3 regions of the Pseudoalteromonas sp. ASV78 genome follow, and region 2 is predicted to be linked to each of the others. Evidence: predicted binding sites of a transcription regulator. Region 2 holds the regulator's gene; each other region holds the start of a gene.
What was found. Region 2 encodes ArgR, which controls arginine synthesis, uptake and breakdown. Its sites were predicted from a motif close to ANTGAATANNTATTCANT; they were not measured.

Region 1 (5,789 bases), 1.2 Mb from region 2:
TCGCACTACCGAATACTTTCACGTCACCAAGAGGGCAATACTGTGCTACAAGATTATCGTAAACACGTAGAAGAACGTGCCGAATTAGGTATCGTACCAGCGCCATTAGATGCTCAGCAAACGGCTGATCTTATCGAGCTAGTAAAAACTCCACCGGCTGGTGAAGAAGAGTTTATTCTAGATTTATTAGTAAACCGCGTACCACCCGGTGTGGATGATGCGGCTTACATCAAAGCAGGCTTTTTAGCAGCAGTGGCTAAAGGTGATGCCTCGTCACCACTAATCTCAAAAGAAAAAGCAGCAGAGTTACTAGGTACTATGCTTGGCGGTTACAATATCGCACCTATGATTGATTTACTTGATGACGATGCGCTTGCGCCAATTGTTGTTAAAGGTCTTGCTAATACATTGCTAATGTTTGACGCATTTTACGATGTTGAAGAAAAAGCCAAAGCAGGTAATCGCTTTGCTAAGCAAGTTATTGAATCTTGGGCGGCTGCAGAATGGTTTACGAATAAGCCAGCGGTTGCTGAAAAAATCTCTGTTACGGTATTTAAAGTAACGGGTGAGACAAATACGGATGATTTATCACCAGCACCAGATGCATGGTCTCGTCCTGATATCCCTCTGCATGCCTTAGCAATGCTAAAAATTGAACGTGACGGTATCACGCCAGATAAAGGCGGTGAAATTGGCCCAATTACACAACTGGAAGAATTAAAAACGCAAGGACTGCCACTTGCCTACGTTGGTGATGTTGTTGGTACTGGATCTTCTCGTAAGTCTGCTACTAACTCGGTGCTTTGGTTTATGGGCGATGATATTCCGTTCGTACCGAACAAGCGCGTTGGTGGTGTATGTTTAGGTAATAAAATTGCGCCAATCTTCTTTAACACTATGGAAGATTCAGGTGCATTACCAATCGAACTAAATGTTGATGAACTTAACATGGGTGAGCAAATCGATATCTATCCGTATGAAGGTGTTGTGAAGCGCCATGGTACTGATGACGTTATCTCTACATTCGAACTTAAATCAGAAGTAATTCTTGATGAAGTTCGCGCTGGTGGTCGTATTCCACTGATCATTGGTCGTGGTTTAACAGATAAAGCACGCACATCACTTGGCTTAGGTGCAATTGATGTATTTAAAGTGCCAGCAGTAATGGAGCTGTCTGATAAAGGCTTCACGCTTGCACAAAAAATGGTTGGTAAAGCATGTAACGTTGCAGGCATTCGCCCAGGCCAATACTGTGAGCCTAAAATGACGACTGTTGGCTCGCAAGATACAACTGGTCCTATGACTCGCGATGAGCTTAAGGATTTAGCCTGTTTAGGTTTCTCTGCTGATTTAACAATGCAGTCTTTCTGTCATACATCAGCTTACCCTAAGCCTATTGATGTAAACACCCATCATACCCTTCCTGATTTCATCATGAACCGTGGCGGTGTATCACTTCGCCCTGGTGATGGTGTTATTCATTCATGGTTAAACCGGATGTTATTACCAGATACTGTAGGTACGGGTGGTGATTCGCATACACGCTTTCCATTAGGTATTTCATTCCCTGCAGGTTCAGGTGCAGTGGCATTTGCAGCCGCAACAGGTGTAATGCCACTTGATATGCCGGAGTCAATCTTGGTACGTTTTAAAGGTGAAATGCAAGCTGGTATCACGCTACGTGACCTTGTGCATGCAATCCCTTACTTCGCTATCAAAGAAGGTCTACTGACTGTTGAGAAGAAAGGTAAAATCAACGAATTCTCTGGTCGTGTACTAGAAATCGAAGGTGTTGAGCACTTAACGGTTGAGCAAGCATTTGAGCTTTCTGATGCATCAGCAGAGCGTTCAGCGGCAGGTTGTACTGTTAAGCTTTCAAAAGAGTCGATTGCTGAATACTTAGAATCAAACATTGTAATGCTTAAGTGGATGATCTCTGAAGGCTACGGCGATGTACGCACTATTGAACGTCGTATTAATGCAATGCAAGACTGGTTAGCAAACCCAGAACTAATGGAAGCTGATGCAGATGCTGAGTATAAGCACGTACTAGAGATTGACTTAGCCGATATCAAAGAGCCAATTCTATGTGCGCCAAATGATCCTGATGATGCACGTTTATTATCTGATGTGACGGGCGAGAAAATCGATGAGGTATTTATCGGTTCTTGTATGACGAATATTGGTCACTTCCGTGCTGCGGGTAAACTACTTGATGGTTTCTCAGGGCGTATTCCAACGCAACTTTGGGTTGCACCACCGACTAAGATGGATAAAGATCAACTTACCGACGAAGGTTATTACGGTATCTTTGGTCGTGTAGGTGCTCGTATTGAAACTCCAGGGTGTTCACTGTGTATGGGTAACCAAGCCCGTGTTGCAGATAAAGCAACTGTGGTTTCTACTTCTACGCGTAACTTCCCGAACCGCTTAGGTAATGGTGCAAATGTATTCTTAGCGTCAGCAGAACTTGCAGCCGTAGCTGCGATTTTAGGTAAGTTACCAACACCAGCTGAATACCAACAGTATGCAGCGAAAATCAATGCAACAGCAGCTGATACTTATCGTTATTTGAACTTCCATCGCATGCCTGCTTACACTAAAAAAGCAGACAACGTGATAATCCAACAAGCAGTTTAATTTTAACTAGTTTGTACATAAAAAGCCTGTTTTGCAGGCTTTTTTATTAAATATTATCTGTATGTAGTGAACATTAAGAAGGGTGGGCTATAACCCACCTTACCAGCCTAGTACTAAGTTGAACTTATACTCGAAGGTTGCAAAATCAATATGAGGTTGATTGGACGCTTTAAGTGTTTTTGTTATTGATGTTTATAAATAGAAATTCAATCGGTTATTTTGTTGTTAGATTAAAATTTCATTATGATGATATTTTAGATCTTAAAATTCTACTTTAACCTCGCTTTAATCAAGTAAAGACGCAAAAAATCCTCTCTATTTGCATTAAAATCCCTTCATTATTTATGAGTTAATCCTCTTATTTTTAGGCGAGATTTTTATGACAGCATTAAACAACCAGAACCTATTACAACTTCGCTTTGTAAACCAAGCTCATATTGAGGCTGTTAAGCCATCGTTTGCTAATCTTCCGGCTAACCCGTATGCCGACGGTGCGTTTCGTAAACGCCGCTATTCAGTAATTAAAGTGCAAAATGATGAACTTGTTTTACAAGCCACGAAAGCCTTTGTACAAGATGATTCAATCAATACTTTCCAAGGTAATGTTGAGCGCACTTACGAAAATTTAGAGCCGAGTTTATTGGCAAGCGAAGGGATGAAAAGTATCGTCAATGAGTTTCGTGCCATTACCGGGATAGACGAAGAGCGTGATATTGAAATTCATCAATTTCGTATGCTTGCTATTGAAAGTGATACGCCACCTGCACCAGAAGGTATTCACCAAGATGGCTTTGATCACGTTTGTATTTGTGGTGTATCTCACGAAAACTTAGAAGGTGGTGAGTTGTTGGTGTACGAAAACAAGCAAGCTGAGCCTTGTTTTAAAATGGAAATTAAAGACGGTATGTTTGCATTAATCAATGACCGTGAAGTTTGGCATAACGCAACACCAATGAATAAAATTGATGACACAAAAGCGGGTTATCTTGACTGCTTCGTACTGACAGCTTAAAGGAATAGCAATGAACTTAACACAATTACGCCGCCAATTTCCGGCCCTAATGCAGCAAGTAGCTGGTAAGTCACCAATATTTTTAGATGGCCCGGGTGGCTCACAAGTACCACAGCCTGTTTTGAGTGCAATGTCGGCTTATTTAGGTTATTACAACTCGAATTTAGGCGGGGCATTTTTTTCGAGTGAAAAAACCGTTGAGTTAATGGCTGATGCGCGCCAAGCGGCTGCTGATTTACTTAATTCCCCATCGCGCGATCAAATTGTATTCGGTGCGAATATGACTAGCCTTACTTTTAGCTTTAGCCGTGCGATTTCTCGTGATTGGCAAGCGGGTGATGAGATTATCGTGACCAATGCAGATCACTTCTCAAATGTATCCTCTTGGCAACAAGCTGCAGAAGATAAAGGCGCGAAGGTTAATACTGTATTGATTAACGAAGCTGATTGCAGCTTAGATTTAGCGCATTTTTCCAGCTTACTGAGTACTAAAACCAAATTAGTAGCAGTTACTTATGCATCAAACACTACCGGCTCTATAAACGACATTAAACGTATTGTTGAAATGGCTCATAGCGTAGGTGCTTTGGTGTATGTGGATGCTGTGCATTATGCGCCACATGAGCTGATTGATGTGCAAGCACTTGATTGTGATTTTTTGGCCTGCTCTGCGTATAAGTTTTTCGGCCCACATTTAGGGGTGGTGTACGGTAAGCGTGAGCACCTTGAAGGATTTAGACCATACAAAGTCGAGCCTGCCAAAGATGTTATTCCTGGGCGCTGGGAAACCGGCACGCAAAGCTTTGAAGCACTCGCAGGTTTAATTGCAGCTGTAGATTATATTGCTGCGATCAGCGAGCTTGATGATGGCCACACACGCCGTGAAAAACTCGCTGTTGCTTTTACTAAAACTAAACAACATGAAATGGCGTTAAGTGAGTACTTCCTTACTCGATTAGTTAACTATCCTAAGATCAAACTATTTGGTATTGATGATTTAGATCGTTTAGCTGAACGTACTCCCACTTTTGCGTTAACCTTTGCAGGGCTTGAGCCACGTCAGGTGTCTGAGTTTTTAGGTAAGCAACATGTATGTGTGTGGGATGGTAACTTCTACGCGCAAGGCTTATGCAAGCAATTAGGTGTATTGGATACTGGCGGCGTGGTACGCATTGGTTGCATGCACTACAACACCATCGCAGAGATGGACACTTTGTTTAACTTGTTTGATGAGCTGATTTGAAGCTGTCAGCTATAAGCCGTCAGCTTTCAGTTTAATGCAAATCTGCACTTTAATTATTGTTTATTAAAGTGCAAATACTTGACAGTAGTCAGCAGTTAGTTAATTTTTGACCGCTGACCGCTGACCGCTGACCGCTGACCGCTGACCGCTGACCGCTGACCGCTGACCGCTGACCGCTGACCGCTGACCGCTGACCGCTGACCGCTGACCGCTTTTAGGCCTGTGGCTGCCCGTATATTTGCTCTGCGCGGTTAAACAGCACCCATGAGGTTAAAATATATTTATCATTCGACACTGGCTTATTACCGCGATGAGTATGAGTGAAGTAGCCTGGGGCAATTACCATAGTGCCTTTTTTCGGGGCTATCTTACGATTTTGATAATAAAACTCGGTTTCACCGCCTTCTTCAACATCGTTTAAATAAAACATAAATAACAATACTCGATGCAGCGCTTCGTTATGCTGTAACTGTGGGTACACTTCACTGTGCCAATATGGGTAGCCGCCTTTATTTACCTCATATTTTTGCGCTTGGATATTACCGAGTCGAAAAATTTGCTGTACCAATAAAGGTAACTGCGGTTTACCTACCTCGTCAAAATTAGCTTGGGTTAAATCAACCGGTTGCCCTGTTTTTGGGTGATACACTTTTAAACCAAACGCCCCAATCATTATAAAAATATGTTCTTCAATGTAGTTAAAAACATATTGTGCAGTGGTTTGTTGAATATGTTTTAATTGCTCAGCGTATTCAGGGTGATTGTTTAAGTGTAAGTCGTGGCTATCTTTTTTATTAAGATCTATGCCGCCCGATGTCATCCCTTGTTTTATATGCGGGCTTTGCGAAAAGGTGGTGATAAAGTTATCGCAAAAGTCATTACTGAGCGCGTTGT
Region 2 (5,789 bases):
CAGCTCGGCTTATATATAGTTAACAGCGGCGGCAAGCGTGTTCGCCCTATGTTGGCTATTTTAGCGGCTAAGGCGCTTGGCTATGAAGGCAAAGATCATGTCACTTTAGCAACTATTGTTGAATTTATTCACACTGCCACATTATTGCATGATGATGTCGTCGATGAATCAAATTTACGCCGCGGTACACCTACAGCAAATGCTGAGTTTGGTAATGCTGCCAGCGTACTGGTTGGTGACTTTATTTATACTCGCTCATTTCAGCTGATGGTCGGTATTGGTAAAATGCAAGTCATGCAAATACTCGCCGATGCAACCAATGTGATTGCCGAAGGTGAAGTGTTACAGCTAATGAACTGCAATGACCCTGATACCACTGAAGATAGTTATATGCAGGTCATTTACTCGAAAACAGCAAAACTGTTTGAGGCTGCAACCGGTCTTGCCGCCATCATCACAAATCAAGGCGAGGCAACATTAAAAGCGCTTAACTTGTACGGTATGCACTTAGGCACCGCTTTTCAATTGGTAGATGATGTACTTGACTACAATGCTGATGCAGAGCAATTAGGTAAAAATATTGGTGATGACTTAGCTGAAGGTAAACCAACCCTGCCATTACTTTATGCAATGCGCCACGGGAATGCAGAGCAAGTGCAACTGATCCGTGATGCTATTGAACACAGTAACGGTATGGATCACTTAGATGCAATTTTAGCTGCACTCAATGAAACTAAAGCGCTTGAGTTTACAATGGATAAAGCCAACGAAGAAGCTGATAAAGCCATTGCATGCTTGGCGGTATTAGATGAATCGCCATATAAAGAGGCACTCGTTAGCTTGGCACGTATTGCCGTTGATCGTAATCACTAATAAATACCTAATCTATTAAAAATCCTTCGAGCATAAAAAAGCCTGCAAATGCAGGCTTTTTTGTATCAATCGACTTAGCAATTAAGCGTTGATGAAATCAACACCTTCTTGGATGTCTTTTTTCAGCGTATCAAGCATGTCGTTTTTAGCTTGCTGTTCAAATGCGCTTAACTCGCCGTAAGAAAGAATTTCTTCTACGCCGTTTTTACCTAAACGTACTGGGTGTGCAAAGTATGCAGCATCGCCATTTTCAACAGCAACGTATGCGTAATCTACTACGTCTTCACCTTGTAAGCCTTTAACTAAAGACATACAAAAACGAGCAGCAGCAGCACCCATTGATAATGTTGCAGAACCACCGCCCGCTTTAGCGTTAACTACTTCAGTACCAGCATTTTGGATACGAGGAGTAAGTGCAGCAACTTCATCAGCAGTGAAAGTAACACCTTCAACTTGAGAAAGAAGCGGAAGAATCGTTGTACCTGAGTGACCACCAATTACTGGTACTTTCACAGTTGCAACATCAACACCTTTAAGCTCAGCTACAAATGCTTCAGAACGGATCACATCAAGAGTGGTGATACCGAAAACACGTTTAGCATCGTAAGTACCCGCTTTTTTGAATACTTCAGCAACAATTGGCACAGTACCATTTACTGGGTTAGTGATAATACCCACGAGTGCTTTAGGACAGTTAGCAACAATGCCTTCTGCTAATGTTTTAATAATACCAGCATTTACATTGAATAAATCAGCGCGGTCCATACCAGGCTTACGTGGCATGCCAGCAGGGATAAGCACGATATCACAACCAGTTAACGCTTGATCTAATGCATCAGCACCAAAACCTGCAACTTTAACGTCAGTTGGGATGTGAGAAAGATCAACAGCAACACCAGGAACAACTGGAGCAACATCATAAAGTGATAATTCAGAACCAGCTGGTAAGCCTGTTTTTAATAATAAAGACAACGCTTGGCCGATACCGCCAGCAGCACCTAATACAGCAACTTTCATTGGAATTCTCCGTAATTTAAGGTAGAAAATATTTGTGGCACTAAGATAATGAAATTAACGCCTAAAGACAAATTTATCCTGCTTATTTCACGTATAATTTAGACCATAGTTGTAAACTTGCAGGTTTACAGCACTAAAACCCAGCGCAAAAGCAAACAACTACTGCATAAGTATGCAACATTGTGTACAATTAGCGCATCACTTATGAATAAGAACCTATAATATGCAACATCAAGATAAACAAGAAGCATTAGTAAAGGCCTTTAAAGCACTTTTAAAAGAAGAAAACTTTGGTTCACAAGGTGAAATTGTTGACGCCCTAAAAGAGCAAGGCTTTGATAATATCAGTCAAAGTAAAGTGTCGCGGATGTTAAGCAAGTTTGGCGCGGTACGCACTCGTAATGCCAAACAAGAAATGGTCTATTGTTTACCTGCTGAAATGGGCGTACCTACGGCAAAAAGCCCGTTACGTCAGTTAGTGATTGATATTATGCACAACGAAATGATGATCATCATTCGCACCAGCCCAGGCGCTGCACAGCTGATCGCCCGTTTATTAGATTCATTAGGTAAAGCGGATGGTGTGCTTGGCACTATCGCTGGAGACGATACGATTTTTATCGCCCCTGCAAAAATTTCCGAGATTGACGTAACCCTCGAACGCGTGCGTATTTTATTTGATACGGTATAAATCTACCAATTCAAACCGTTACAACTGCTTTAAAAAGCTAATTGATGGGGCGAAAAATGCAGAGCCCATATCGGCTTGAGTAAAATCCAGCCAATGGTCATAGCAATCGCCCTGCCCCAAGCGACTCAATAGCATTTGCTCAAATGCATTACCTAGCGCCGCATAACTGATCGCTAATATTCCCTGCTCATAGACATCACCATAAGGCATGTTTTGATTTAATTGCAGTGGTTGACCCTGCTCATTTTTAAGCTCGGTGCGAACTGCATGGCTATTTTCCAGCGCGGGGACTATTAAATTGTTATCTAAGCGCGTACGGCCCATTATTTGTTCTTGTTCGCTCAATGGTAGATTTTGCCATACACTCAGGTCATGTTTATAACGTTGTATATGCACATAACTGCCCTGATCTTCAAAGTGATTAGGCTTATTAATTAACGCAGTGAGACGTTTTTGGCGGCCGTGCGGAGTATCGCCACCGAGGATAAAACCATTAAAATCGCGGCCATCGAGAAAACGAAAGTTTCTTACCTGCTCAACGAGTTCAACATCAGGGGAGAATAATTTCAGTACTTGCAATGCAAACAGATGATTCACATCTTCTCTGTCGGAACGAATTTGCACAAACAAATCAAACGGCTGCGCGCCCATAACATGATCGCTATGGGTAATGTTAGGAAAACTCTGTAATTGACTCGGCAGAAACTCTGGCAAAATATGTGGCCAATACTGTGCGCCGACAGCAACCACACTAGAGAGCATAGATTCAGAAAACTGATCTGAAAACTCATCTTGAATAGCACTCACATATTTTAATTTTTTGCGTAATGACTCATCGTGGCCATCAAGTACATTAAAAAATAAATGTAAACCGTGCAAGTTTGCTTCAGCACAAATCCCTGACTGCGCTTGCGCCATGGTATTTCCTTAACTCAAATGTCCTACACGGCAGAACGCGAATGTAGTTATTCAGCGAAAAAGTTAACCGTGTGCGGTGTTATTCTTATAGTTACATCATCATTGACTAAAAATGATTGACCCAACTGAGCAGCAACATCAATTTCTTGCCCATCAATGATGACCTTATACACAAAATGCGAGCCAACAAAACGACGATTTAATATAGTCACCGTGTTTGCATTACTGCTTTGTGATTGCAAAGGCATTAACTCAAGATGATGTGGACGAACATAGAGCTGCCCAACGTGCTTTGCATGGCTATGTGCAATTAATGATGTAACTCGGCCAAAAGCAGTACTGTATTCAGTTGCTGTTAATACTTCTGCGTCTAAGTATATGCCCTGACCAAGAAATTCTGCAACTACCTTTGAGTTTGGCGCATTAAAAAGCTGCTCTGGCGTGCCTTGTTGAGCAATTTTACCGCAATCCATAATCGCTAACGTATCGGCAAATGCAAACGCCTCTTCTTTGGAATGGGTGACAAATACAGCGGATACTTGCTGATTTTTGATAATACGTCGAATATCAGCAATAAGTTCAAAGCGTACTTGGGTATCAATATTTGAAAACGGTTCATCTAATAACAATAAACTAGGGTTGTAAGCCAGCGCTCTGGCAATTGCCACGCGTTGCTGCTGACCACCCGATAACTGATGAGGAAAGCGTTTAGCACAGCCAACTAAATGCACTAACTCAAGCATTTCACTTACACGGTGTTGTTTTTGCGCTTTGCTCATGTTTGTTAAGCCAAAGGCAATATTGTCAGCCACTGTTAAATGTGGAAATAGCGCATAATCTTGAAACATCATACCGATATTTCGGTACTCTGGCGCTAAAAATGTATGCTCATCACTGACTAACTTGCCATCGATAAATACCTTGCCATGCTTGGCTGTTATCAGCCCTGCAATCGCTTTTAAGGTGGTAGTTTTGCCGCAACCACTGGCACCAAGTAAGCAGACAATTTCATCTTTTGCGACGGTTAAACCCAAGCCCTCAATGACTGCAGTGCCGTTATACCGATACGATAAATTTTCTAACACTAAACTGCTCATTTAACTTCTCATTTAGCTACGTTGCTCCATCGAGCGATTAACAAAATACAAAGGCACTAGCCCCACCATCACGATTGCTAACGCTGAAATTGAGGCTAGCTCTAATTGCTCATCACTGACATACTGAAAAACATGGGTGGCTAGCGTTTCGAAATTAAACGGTCTTAATAACAAAGCGGCTGGTAACTCTTTCATGCACTCAATGAAAACCAACAGTGCGGCGGTTAGAATGCCGCGCCGTAATAACGGAATATGCACCTTACGCAATGTTTGGCCTTGGCTTTTACCCATTGATTGACTGGCCATATCAAGCGATGGACTGATCCGCATAAAGCTTGCTTCAACAGCACCGTGAGCAATGGCATAGAAGCGCACCACATAAGCAAAAACTATAGCAAACAAAGTACCACTCAATAATAACCCTGGTGTAATGCCCATCGGCTCGAACCAAGCGTTTAATTTATCATCGAGCAAGGTTAAAGGTAACAACACTGCTATCGCCAATACTGTACCGGGTAATGCGTAGCCAGTGCTGGCTAAGCGCCCTGGAATAAGCGGATACGCTTGCTTAGCGATACGTTGATAAAACACCACTAATAAACTCAGTGTAATTGTTACAACACAGACAATAATCGCGACTTTAAAGCTGTGCCACGCATAAAGGAAAAAGGCACTATTCCACGCTTGATCAGCATACGAAATAGCATATCCAATCAACACCGCAATCGGTAATACAAAAGCAAAAAACAGCACCACACAACAAAGCCCCGTTGCTAACCAAGCGCTTTTGCCTGTTAAGTTATATAACGTATCACTATTAACGCCCGATTGGCGTTCAAATACCGCTTGATTACGACGACTGTAGCGTTCCATCGTCAACACTAAAAATAAAATAAGCAGCATAATTGCTGAGATTTTTGCTGCTGCCGTTAATGAATAATAGCCTAACCAGGTATCGTATACCGCGGTTGTTAAGGTACTTACAGCAAAGTAATTTACCGTGGCAAAATCAGCCATTGCCTCCATACTGATCAACGTCAGTCCTGCTACAATCGCCCCCCGCGCAAGTGGTAAACTTACTTTGAAAAAACTCTGCTTAGGTGATAATCCCATTAACTGACTCGCCTGTACTAACTTAAATGATTGCTCACGTAGTGCCGTTTTAAAAATCAAATACAGGTACGGGTATAGCA
Region 3 (5,789 bases), on a different contig from region 2:
CCCTGCGCTCGCAGCCACCAGGTTCACTCAAAGGTGGCCTGCGTGTTACTGAGCAAGGGGAAATGATCCGCTTTAAATTTGGTTTGCCAAATGTTGCCCTTGAAAGCTTAAATATTTACGCCGGTGCGGTGCTTGAAAGTAATTTACTGCCGCCGCCAGAGCCTAAAGAGCAATGGCGTGATGTGATGGCGCTGATCAGCGAAAAATCATGCGAGCATTATCGTAATGTGGTGCGTTTTGATGAAGACTTTGTACCTTACTTTAGAATGGCCACTCCTGAACAAGAGTTGTCAAAATTACCACTAGGCTCGCGCCCTGCAAAACGTAATCCGCATGGTGGCGTTGAAAGCCTGCGGGCTATTCCGTGGATTTTTGCATGGAGTCAAAATCGTCTCATGTTGCCAGCATGGTTAGGTGCTTTAACGGGGTTACAAGCTGCACTTGAAAAGTACGGCGTAGCGACACTTAATGAAATGAGTCAACAATGGCCGTTTTTCCGTGCCCGCTTAGAAATGCTGGAAATGGTATTTAGTAAAGCGGACTGTTGGTTAAGTGCGCATTATGATGATGCGTTGGTTGAGGAGCAATATAAGCCATTAGGCGATAAACTGCGCCAAGAGCTTAAACAGGCGATTGCACTGGTGCAATCATTAAGCCCGCAGCAAAGCTTACTGGCTGATCAACCGTGGATCAAAGAGTCTATTGGCTTGCGTAACCCGTACACGGATCCACTTAATGTGTTGCAAGTGGAGCTGCTTAAGCGTTCACGCGAAGCGGCAGAAGGTAGCTCAGGTGACATTGATAATGCCTTAATGATCACTATGACAGGGATTGCTGCAGGTATGCGTAATACCGGTTGATTAGTTAATAATTAAGTGTGGACTTCTTTGCGGTATTTAACAGCGTGAGGGTCCATTAGTTGGTAAAGTGATCACAAACCGTGCGCCGTGCTGGTAAGGTTCGGCGCATATATTCCTAAGTAAGTTATATTTATCCCCATTAAACGCCCTATCGTTAAGCTGTTGCAGGTTATAACTTGGTTATAATAAGGTGTTTTTTTAGCACCAAAAGACATCCTTTAGTTTGAATTATCAACCTGGTCTGACCTGATTTATTGTTAGATATTGACTGTAGTGTTTTTTTATCTAGAATGTGCGCAGTTTTGCCTCTATGGCAAGTGTATTAATTACCGAGTAGTAAAATGTCAAATGTGTCTACTTGCATCACGTATGATGCATCCACGTCATTAATTATGATGACGCTCAGAGGGACGGCAAGTGCACAGGATGTGATGAACTTTTATCAAATAGCCCAGCAGTATGTAGTTATTTACGGCAGTAATAAATTACTCGTTGATGTTTCTGAGTTGACGCATAAATTTCCGGCCAGTGATTTGCTAACGATAATGCCTGCAGTATCAAATTGGTTAGCAAGTTGTTTTATTGCTAGGGTCGTTAGTTTTGACGGTTTTATGCACGATTTGTTTTTACAAAAGGCAAAACGTTTTGATCTCAAAGCAGAAAATTTCGATTGTTTTACTAGCGCTAAAAATTGGTTAGTAAATCAGCCTAGCATTTAAGCGTTGAACCTTTTAGACTAGTTAGCCATTCAATTATGAAACTAGTCTATGCCTACAACACCGACTCAAGCTGGCACTGTTTTTAGCTTCAGTGCTGAGCAACAACAACAGTTGTATCTTATAATAAAACACCATGCGGGTATTTTACCCAGCTCTGATGTGGCAACCCTATGTCAACAGCATGATCAGCCAGTGGATGCAATATTACGTGCTTGTCTTCCTATTGCAGCGCAGTTTGCCGTTGCACCTATTTCCCAGTTTTTTGTAGGGGCAATAGTGTGCGGCCTCGATTCACAAGGCGAGCAACATTTTTATTTTGGCGCGAATGTTGAATTTGCCCAGCAAGCATTAAGCTTAGTGGTTCATGCCGAGCAATCTGCTATTAATAATGCGTGGCTTAATGGTGCGAAAAAAGTTATCAAAATTGCTATCAGTGATGCACCTTGTGGTTATTGCCGTCAATTTATGAATGAATTAGCGGATGCGCAGAGCTTTGATATTCTATTGCCAAAACAGCAGTTTAAATTAGCCGACTTACTGCCTTACGCTTTTGGACCTAATGATTTAGGCAATCCGTATAGTTTGTTTAATCCCGCTCCACAACAGCATCAGTTTGTTGCAACTGCTGAACTGGATAAAACCTTGCTAAGTTGTGCGCTTAGTGCGTATGTACCTTACTCTGAAAATTACAGCGCGGTAAAAATTAGCACCTTTGCAAACGGTGATTTTTATGGCCGCTACGCTGAAAATGCCGCCTATAGCCCTAGTTTATCGCCACTGCAAAGTGCGATAAGCCAGTTACATTTAGCCGGCTTGGCGATGACGAAAGATGTTGTTAAAGGGATTGAGCTGGTACAAACGCAAGGGAAAGAAAATCAGTTAACGGTAAGCCAAGCAGTACTGGCAAGTTATACTGACTTACCGGCACTGCAAAGTATCAGCTTAGCTGTTAAGCCAGTAGCAATTTAGCAGCTTCAAGTACCACGGCGACTGATTTTTTCTCAATCTCGCCGTGATCTACATTGGGGATTTCTTGGCGAGTACGATTAACTAATACGCCGGCCACACAGGCGGCTTTTAAGCCCAGTGCTGCACACATGGTAAATAACGTTGCCGATTCCATTTCATAGTTCATTACGCCCAGCTTCTGCCATTCTTCACAACTACCTTGAAACGCTTTTGGTACATAACCTGAGTAGGTATCGTAACGCTCTTGCCCCGGGTAAAAGGTATCACTTGATGCCGTAATTCCAATATGAAAATCAATCCCTAAATGACCACAGGCATTAACCATCGCTTGGGTTGCAAAAAAATCTGATACGGCAGGAAAGCTAAGGGGTGCAAAATGCTGACTTGCGCCATCTAAACGCACAGAGGCTTGGCTGATTAAAATGTCACCTTCATTAATATGCGGTTGAATAGCGCCCGTTGTACCAATACGTAAAAACGTTTCAACGCCTAATTGTGCAAGTTCTTCTACAGCAATGGAAGTTGAGGGACCACCAATACCGGTTGAGCAGATCACCACCGAGTGACCGTTGAGTTGCCCTAAATAAACATGAAACTCACGGGTTTGAGCAAGGCATGTTGGGTTTTCAAGAAACGTAGAAATACGTGCAGCACGATCTGGATCGCCCGGCACAATAGCCAGTGTTGCACCTTGTAAATCGTTACGAGTGAGTCCTAAGTGAAATACCTTTTCCATAGTGAAGCCTTATTACTTTTGAAATTATGACTTTTGAATTTAACGTGATTCCCACATTAATTTTTAAACAGTCGTTGTCAATTTAGCATAATTACCAGAATGCGAAATGCTGTACAGGACGGATGTCCGTTTTTATAAATTAAGGTTTATTCATTGCATTTGAATAATCAAGCAGCTAGAAGAACGATGCAATAGCCATGCTGGTTGACTTGTCCGTGTAGACACTATATCTATCTTACTAAGCATATAATTTGAATTTATACGCTGTTAAAAAATAAAGGTTAACTACATGTTTTATATGAATATAAAACATTTGTTAGCAGGCGCTGTTGGCTCGGTTATGAGCATTTAGCTAAGTCGATAATGGCAAATGAAGCTTTTATTAAATTTATTTTTAGCAGCTTTCTTTTTGCATAATTACGCAAAAGAACACAGTAAGGAATCGTTATGAGCACACAATGGCAAACATTTAAAAGTAAAGTTGAACACTGTTTATGCCCACCAGGAGATGGTGTTTTTACGGTGAATACCGCAAAAGAGCGTAAAGCAGCACTGCGCATAAAACTGTATGGACAAGAAGATAATGTCGATACCTTATGGCGCGAGTCACTTGATAGCCTAAACCACAGTGAACATAAAGCGGTGACTTTAGGTATTAGCTCTGATTGTGGCGGCGGTATTTTACGTGGCGCAAACTGGGGGCCATTATTTTTACGCTCTACTTTGATTGATCAGCAGCCTCAGGCTAAGTCGTTTGATTTAGGGGATGTACGGGTTATTCCACACCTGTTACACGATAAATACCTCAATGATGCAACAATCAGTAATTGTCAAAAAGCGTTATACGACAACCCAAACAGTGAGTATTACGTAAGTCCACTATCAATTACTGAAGATGTGTGCGATAGCTTTTATGCAACGTTTACTGATAAAGGTATTTTTGGTATTGGTGGCGATCACTCAATTAGTTACCCGCTAACCAAAGCGTATTTAAAAGCCAAGCGTGCGCAAGGTAAACGCACTGCGATTATTCATTTTGATGCGCACACAGACTTATTGGTCGAGCGTTTAGGCATCGATTTATGTTTTGGCTCATGGTGTACGCATATTTTAGAGTTCTTACCTGCACCGCATCATCTAATTCAGTTTGGTATACGCTCCAGCGGTAAGCCAAAACAGCATTGGGAATCAACCTTTGGTGTAAAACAACATTGGGCCCATGAGATTATCGAACGTGGCGCGCAGGCAATAGCAACAGAGGTAATTGCGCAGCTTAAAGCTGATAATGTTGATGAGCTTTACGTTAGTTTTGATATTGATGCGTTAGATGAAGAGTTTGCATCAGCAACCGGTACGCCTGAAGGGAATGGTTTAACACCACAGCATGCATTAGATATCTTAGTCGCATTAGCGGATGAGTTTCCGATCACCGGCGCTGATATGATGGAAATAGCACCCTTTACAGATAGCTCTTTAGTTGGCCAATCAAGCTCTGAAACAACGCTACGTGAAGGCGCAAAAATCTCCGCTTTTTTAATTAATGCCATGAATCGATAGCGCTGCTGTTTTATTACATTTCAAATGGGTCAGCATTGGCTCATTTTTTATTCACTTATCAGATGATTGACGCTATATTGAACAAGCATTCACAAAGTTATGATGCGTAACGTTAAATAGTGCGAGGTAATGGTGGGTAAATGGATCTATTTAGTATTTATTATTTTTAGTGGGCAATGTGTAGCAAAGCTACATATTGTGACCGAGCATTTTCCGCCCGCGCAGTACCTTAATGATAAAGATCAACTCACCGGTCATGTTGCTGATAAAGTGCGCAAAGCGCTTGAGGCTTCATCACTTGACTATTCAATTACAGTAAAGAGTTGGACTACCGCATTTAATACGGCACTACGTGATCCACAAACCTGTATTTTTTCTGTATCACGCTCTCCTGAGCGAGAAGATCAATTACTGTGGATTGCCGAGCTGGCGCAGTTGCATACTTACTTTTATGCCTTAAACTCCAAACAGATTAACTTGCAAAATTTAGAGCAAGCTAAGCAATATCGTATTGCGGTACTTAAAGATAATTACAGCCATCAATATTTGTTATCACAAGGTTTTGAAGAGGGTAAAAATTTATTACCCATTGATAGTTTTGATAATATTTTTAAAATTGTAAGCAGCCGCAAGAATAGTATTGATTTAGTGACACTTCCTAAACAGCGAGCCGAGTTTGAGCAGCGTAAACATCCGGTAGACGATAATTTAATACCCGTCTTAAAACTTAACGTTAAACAACCCTCATTATACTTTGCATGTAATAAAGGCATTGATAACATTTCAAAATCAGAGTTAATGCGCGTATTCACCTCCTTATAGCCTTGCTAACTTCACTTAATTAACTGTTTATAAAAGAATATTTATATTAGTTAAATATAAATTGCTGTGTCTAAAAAAGAGTCTATAATCCAGCTGCTTTTGCTAATAAAAGCGCATATTTTTGGA

Region 1: the regulator ArgR is predicted to act here: its motif matches at 2,834-2,851, upstream of ACMVDV_RS15215 (2OG-Fe dioxygenase family protein).
Region 3: the regulator ArgR is predicted to act here: its motif matches at 3,693-3,710, upstream of ACMVDV_RS21645 (arginase family protein).

What each region holds. Positions count from the first base shown of each region.
Region 1 is NZ_JBLOPA010000001.1:3,345,370-3,351,158, forward strand. It holds gene acnB (bifunctional aconitate hydratase 2/2-methylisocitrate dehydratase) at 43-2,640, shown strand; gene ACMVDV_RS15215 (2OG-Fe dioxygenase family protein) at 3,020-3,652, shown strand; gene ACMVDV_RS15220 (cysteine desulfurase-like protein) at 3,663-4,895, shown strand; gene ACMVDV_RS15225 (2OG-Fe(II) oxygenase) at 5,110-5,789, opposite strand, start outside.
Region 2 is NZ_JBLOPA010000001.1:2,153,884-2,159,672, forward strand. It holds gene ispB (octaprenyl diphosphate synthase) at 1-873, shown strand, start outside; gene mdh (malate dehydrogenase) at 955-1,890, opposite strand; gene argR (transcriptional regulator ArgR) at 2,114-2,581, shown strand; gene ACMVDV_RS09765 (Dyp-type peroxidase) at 2,600-3,499, opposite strand; gene ACMVDV_RS09770 (ABC transporter ATP-binding protein) at 3,547-4,596, opposite strand; gene ACMVDV_RS09775 (ABC transporter permease) at 4,609-5,789, opposite strand, start outside.
Region 3 is NZ_JBLOPA010000002.1:854,726-860,514, reverse strand. It holds gene ppc (phosphoenolpyruvate carboxylase) at 1-860, shown strand, start outside; gene ACMVDV_RS21660 (hypothetical protein) at 1,202-1,579, shown strand; gene cdd (cytidine deaminase) at 1,628-2,548, shown strand; gene udp (uridine phosphorylase) at 2,529-3,284, opposite strand; gene ACMVDV_RS21645 (arginase family protein) at 3,732-4,841, shown strand; gene ACMVDV_RS21640 (substrate-binding periplasmic protein) at 4,971-5,663, shown strand.